Regions from separate parts of the Ochrobactrum sp. EDr1-4 genome, predicted to be linked through region 1. Evidence: riboswitches for the same ligand, from Rfam matches in the RefSeq annotation. Region 1 holds a riboswitch; the other holds the start of a gene.
The links. A riboswitch is a leader RNA that binds a small molecule or an ion and turns the genes downstream of it on or off. The one in region 1 is predicted to bind S-adenosylmethionine.

Region 2: linked by a shared signal. The riboswitch ahead of ACOZHT_RS06580 (homoserine O-succinyltransferase) and the one ahead of ACOZHT_RS03290 (O-succinylhomoserine sulfhydrylase) in region 1 are both predicted to bind S-adenosylmethionine.

What each region holds. Positions count from the first base shown of each region.
Region 1 covers NZ_JBLZOF010000001.1:642,114-645,320, forward strand. Annotated here, with positions in the region: gene ACOZHT_RS03280 (GlxA family transcriptional regulator) at 1-584, opposite strand, end outside; gene ACOZHT_RS03285 (2'-deoxycytidine 5'-triphosphate deaminase) at 642-1,733, opposite strand; SAM riboswitch at 1,917-1,997, shown strand; gene ACOZHT_RS03290 (O-succinylhomoserine sulfhydrylase) at 2,085-3,207, shown strand, end outside.
Region 2 covers NZ_JBLZOF010000002.1:33,956-37,162, reverse strand. Annotated here, with positions in the region: gene ACOZHT_RS06585 (NAD(P)/FAD-dependent oxidoreductase) at 1-764, opposite strand, end outside; SAM-I-IV-variant riboswitch at 1,452-1,561, shown strand; gene ACOZHT_RS06580 (homoserine O-succinyltransferase) at 1,602-2,522, shown strand; gene ACOZHT_RS06575 (GH25 family lysozyme) at 2,563-3,207, opposite strand, start outside.

The DNA.
Region 1 (3,207 bases):
TCATTCTGGATAATCGAGAGCGACAGCGAAGCAGCACCCAGACCACCCGCGCAGGTATAGTGTCGTCCGCTGCGGTGAAACAGACTTGTCGTATCAGCTGAATAGCCATCGAAAAGATTGATAAAATCGTCATGGTGAAACCAGCTTACACAGCAATTGCGATCATCAAGCAACCCGCCTTCGGCAAGCAAAAATGCTGCCGTACAGAGCCCGACCACTGTCTTTCCACGCTTATCGGCACGCTTGATGAGATCAATCAAAGCCTGCTGGCGTGGACGATATTGCCCAAGAATACCACCAACAACGGCTACATAATCGCAGTCGTCCAGTTCACCAATGGGCGCGGTCGGTTCGATCACCATGCCGGAACTCGATGTGACCGGACCACCAGACAGGGTGCAGATTTTCCAACCGCAGCGGATTTGGCGGCTTTTATCGCGATCATCGGCTGCAAGGCGAAACGGGTCGAGAAACAGGCTCAATGCGGTCAGCGTAAAGCCCGGCAATGCGACAATGCCCACAGACAAACGACGCGCTGGCGTGTCCGTCGCGATTTCCCGCACCTCATCTTTCCCGTTTTTCACCAAAGCAATCCTCCACCTATTCCCTATTTTATAGAGACGGAACTGGGAAGAATGCAATCACCTGAAATGCTTGGAGAGCTTGAGCTGCTGCGCCTGATAGTTTGATCCAAGATCAAGGCCATAAAGCGCCTTCGGGCGATGCAGCATATGCTCATAAACAAGACGGCCGACAATCTGCCCGTGTTCGAGAATGAACGGCACTTCATGACTGCGCACTTCCAGAACCGCACGGCTTCCCGTTCCACCAGCAGCGGTGTGACCAAAGCCCGGATCAAAGAAGCCTGCATAATGCACACGGAATTCACCGACCAGCGGGTCAAAAGGCGTCATTTCAGCAGCATATAGCGGCGGCACATGTACTGCCTCACGCGAAACAAGGATGTAAAACTCATCCGGATCGAGCACCAGTTCGCGCGCGCCACGATCATAGATTGGTTCCCAGAAGTCGAGAACGTCATTGGCGGCGCGCTTATCAACATCGACAACGCCAGTGTGGTGCTTGCCACGATAACCGATCAACCTGTCTTCGCCACCAGAAAGATCAACCGAGAGCGCAATGCCGCCGCCGGAGATGTTCGGCATTTCGGCAGCCACCAGCGTTTCGGTCTGATGCAGCACCGCAAGTTCGGCTTCGGTCAGCTGTGCGCGGCCTTGACGGAAACGGATTTGCGACAGGCGCGAGCCAGTGCGCGCGACAATCGGGAATGTGCGCGGGCTGACTTCAAGATAAAGCGGGCCATTATAGCCAGCCGGAACCTTGTCGAACTCCTGCGCGCCATCGGTGATGACACGGGTGAAAATATCGAGGCGTCCAGTCGAGCTTTTTGGATTGGCGGATGCTGAAAGCTCTGGCGAAAGCGACAGACTTTCGAGCAGCGGCACGATATAGACGCAGCCCGTTTCAAGCACCGCACCTTGAGTGAGGTCAATCTCGTGGAGCTTCAAGCGTTCGAGCTTATCGATGACCGGCGTTCCCGGACCCGGCATGAAAGATGCACGCACACGATAGGCTTTCGCACCCAAACGCAGATCAAGGCTTGCAGGCTGAATCTGATCGGCATCGAGCGGACGCTGAGATTTGAGCAAACCGCTTTCAAACAGGGCGGCAATATCCGCATCTGCCAGAATTCCTGCTTCCCTCTGCGTCATGCCACTCAACTCCGTGAATTACTTAAAATAGGTTTAAGACCATTGACCGCTTGAATGCCGCAAGACCAGCATTTTGACTCTGTTTCCCCAGCTTTCACGCATCAAAACACATGTCAAACTGCTTATTTTCCAGCTTGTCGGCGTCTTCTGGCATTGACGACCCCGCTCAAGAGGCATAAGGAAAAAGTGTTCCGTGGTGATTTGGCCGGCCGGCTTGCAGCCACGTTAAAGAATTCGCTAAAATAAGGCCGCGGTTCGTAACCGGCCTTTTGTGTATTCGCAAGGCCGGTTTTTTTATTGGCCGCCGAGGCAATCCGCCCCGGCCGACCAGCTTTCGACAGGTTGGATAAAATGACGAATAAGACTACCCGTAAATTACGCCCAGCAACGCAACTCGTTCATGCAGGATCGCTCCGTTCGGGCTTTGCAGAGCTTTCCGAAGCCCTCTATCTGACGCAGGGCTTCCTCTACCCGACCGCAGAAGCTGCGGAAGCACGCTTCACTGGCGAAGACCCGGGTTTCATCTATTCGCGTTATGCCAATCCAACCACAGACATGTTTGAAAAGCGCATGTGCGCGCTCGAAGGCGCCGAAGATGCACGCGCTTTCACATCCGGTATGGCGGCGGTCGCCGCATCCATTCTCTGTCAAGTACAGGCAGGCGAGCATGTCATCTGTGCGCGCGCTGTGTTTGGCTCGTCGCGCTACATTATCGAAACACTGCTGCCACGCTATGGCGTTGAGTTCTCCATCATCGACGGCTCGAAGATTGAAAACTGGAAAGCAGCTGTTCGCCCGAACACCAAAGTCATGCTGCTCGAAAGCCCGTCGAACCCCACGCTTGAGGTTATCGACATTGCAGCTGTTGCAGAGATTGCCAATGAAATCGGCGCAAAGCTGATCGTTGACAACGTGTTTGCAACGCCGCTTTTCCAGAAGCCGCTGGAACTTGGTGCACATATCGTCGTCTATTCGACCACCAAGCATATTGATGGTCAGGGCCGTTGCCTCGGCGGCATTATCCTTTCCGATCAGGAATGGACCGAAGAAGTGCTACAGCCTTACTTCCGTCATACCGGCCCAGGCATGAGCCCGTTCAATGCATGGATTATGCTCAAAGGCCTTGAAACACTCGGCGTTCGTGTGCGTCAGCAGACGCAGTCGGCGGCAGCCGTTGCCGATGCGCTTGCTGGTCAGGCAGGTGTGAAGCAGATCATTTATCCAGGCCGTGCAGATCACCCGCAGGCAGACATCATTGCAAAACAGATGACCGGCGGCTCGACACTGATCGCACTCGAACTCGAAGGCGGCAAGGAAGCAGCATTCAAGTTTGAAAATGCGTTGCAGGTCTTCAGCATTTCCAACAATCTGGGCGATGCAAAGAGCATCATCACCCATCCGGCTACAACCACGCATCAGAGCCTCACCGATGAAGCGCGTGCAGAACTCGGCATTTCTGACGGTATGCTGCGTA
Region 2 (3,207 bases), on a different contig from region 1:
CATGGAATAAACTCGTCACCGACGGTAACTCCATCCTCAGTGATTTCCTTGACTGGCACGCCAAGACGCACGTCTACGCCGATTTTCTCAAGAACATTTTTTGCATAGGCAGAGAGATCATCAGGGAAGGCGGACAAAATGCGCGGTCCAGCTTCCACCAGCAATATACGCGCCTGACGCGTGTCAATATTTCGAAACTCTGGCCACATCGTATCCTTGGCCAGCTCCGCAATGATGCCTGCGAGTTCAACGCCGGTCGGTCCCCCACCAACCACCGAGAATGTAAGCAATGCCTGACGTTTTGCAGCATCAGTCTCACGTTCGGCACGTTCAAATGCGAGAAGCAAGCGGCGGCGAATGGTCGTGGCGTCCTCCAGCGCCTTAAGACCGGGAGCCACTTTTTCCCAACGATCATTGCCGAAATAAGCGTGCCGCGCGCCGGTGGCTAACACCAGCGTGTCGTAGTCAATCTCGCTTCCGTTTTCGAGTTTGACTTTCTTAGTTGCTGCATCAACGTCAACAACAGTGCCAAGCAGCGTCGTCACGTCTTTACGGTCTTTGAAAAGATGGCGAATTGGCCATGCAATTTCTGATGTCGCCAGGATCGTTGTGGCAACCTGATATAAGAGAGGCTGAAAGAGGTGATGATTACGCTGATCGACAAGCGTAATGCGAACATTTGCGCCTTTCAGATCATGGATTAATTGCAGGCCACCAAAACCTGCACCGACGACGAGGATATGGGGGGTATCCGGTCCGCTCATTGAAGCTATACACCTGAGTTTGGCGTGATTACGAGTCACGCTGATCGAAGTTAGTTGCGCCTTTAAAATAACGCTACCAGACTGATCGTAAAGGACTTAACGGCAAAGTGAAACTAATTCTTGATAAAAACAATCATGTTTATATAAAAATAGTCGTAATATTAGGGATTGCCGACGTGGCAATTTTCAAAACACTATAAAATTAGTCCTGCTGCACGACATCCAAACAGTGAAATTTCGTGCAGCTAGGCCGAACCCTTGTAGACCATTTGAGATCGCGCTTTAGTATCGATATATTGGACTATCAACGCCGCAATATTGGACAGGCTAGAATTAGAAATCGTCGCGATGATTCATATGGCGTACATAGGCAAAAGCTGTGCCTGCCAAGATTGGCAAAATAACCAGTGCCATCCAGAAGAAAATATTGCTCATGTTTCCCTCCCATTTTCAGCCATGTTAACACAGTTTAAAGATATGTGAATAACGTGTTAACGGGTTACTTGTTCCCCCGTTCAGATTGCGCCCGATCCCAGCCTGTTATCGAAAGGGAGGTGCTTCTGTTTTGTTTCTGTTTATGAGGCTGAGAATCCTTTCGGATAGCCGCTGCCAAAATAAATTTCCAACAATGCATTTTTTCCGGCACTCAATAGCTATTGCCAGCAAGTGATTGTTTGATTAGAAGTAGCAGTACATCAAGAGTTGGGGCGACGCCCAACGCCAACCTGCCTTTCCGGGCAAGGTGGTACTTCCCGAAAAGGAAGGATGTGGCCCAACCGGCAAATATACGGATAAAGCCACATGCGTCTGCCCTGATATAACGAAGGACTGACGCGCATGCCTATTAAAATTCCTGACGATCTGCCCGCAACCAGTGTTCTCGAAGCGGAGGGCGTTATGGTCATGCGTGAGGCGGATGCTGTTCGTCAGGATATCAGGCCATTGAAAATCGGCCTTCTCAATTTGATGCCAAACAAAGTAACGACAGAAACTCAGATTGCGCGGTTGCTCGGAGCGACGCCCTTGCAACTGGAACTGACGCTTGTGCGCATCACCAATCATGTAGCACGCCACACGCCTGCCGATCACATGCTGTCATTTTATCAGCCATGGGAAGACGTACGTAATGAGCGCTTCGATGGTTTTGTAATTACCGGCGCGCCTGTTGAACGTATGCCGTTTGAAGACGTGACTTATTGGGATGAAATGCAGCGGGTTTTCGACTGGACGCAAACTCATGTCCATCGCACGCTGAATATTTGCTGGGCTGCGCAAGCGGCTGTGCATCATTTCCATGGAATGGGAAAGTATGATTTGCCGGGCAAGGCGTCTGGTGTGTTCAGTCAGCAAAATCTAGAGCCGTCATCACCCTATCTGCGCGGTTTCTCTGATGATTTTGCTATTCCGGTGTCTCGTTGGACGGAAGTGCGCAAAGACGATATTCCGTCAGATAGCAATCTGAAAGTTCTGGTCGATAGCCCAGAGAGTGGTCTTTGTCTGCTAGAAGATCCGAAGCATCGCTCGCTGCACATGTTCAACCATGTTGAATATGATACGACCTCACTTGCAGATGAATATTTCCGGGATATTCAGCTCTCGCCGGATACAACTGTTCCAGCAAATTATTTCCCGCAAGATGATGCCAGCCGCAAGCCGCAGAATTGCTGGCGTGGGCATGCGCATTTGTTATTCGGCAACTGGATCAATGAAATGTACCAGTCAACGCCTTATAACTTGGAAAATATCGGCAAATCCTGATCTGGATTAAGCTCATCCCTTGGAGGGATGAGCTTTTTTGTCAGGACGAACTGGCAAAACGCTGCACGAACTTGTGCCATTGATCTTCGCTTCCGTGGAAGACATTCAGATCAATTTTTTCGTTAACGCCTTGCGATAGACCTGATCCGGAATATTGCCAGAACAGCCAACGACGGCCCGGATAGACCTTGGACGGGTGCTGAGCAACTGCGCGAAGCCAGAACGGGTAGTCGATGAATGCGCCCTTGAGATTGTCATCATAGAAGTCGGGCGCGGTATAGATGACGGGACGCTTGCCGTAATGACGTTCCAGCGCATCCATGAATACCTGCATTTTTTCACGGATCTGTGCTGGCGACGGGCGGCGCTTACATGAGGAATCGCCATTCCATTCCACATCGATCACTGGTGGCAAGGCATCAGGATCGTTTGGCACGTTGCGTATAAACCAGTCGGCCTGCTGGCTTGCCACACGGCACCAATAGAAGAAGTGATATGCACCGCGCTTCAGACCGGCAGCTTTTGCGGCATTCCAGTTTTTACGGAACATTGGGTCGAGATGATCGCCGCCGTCGGTTGCTTTGATATAAGCGAAGTTTGCACCGTTCTTGCGCAATGTTGACCAATCAATATTTCCTTGCCAACGCGAGACATCGACGCCATGCACGGCATGCTGACGCGGAGA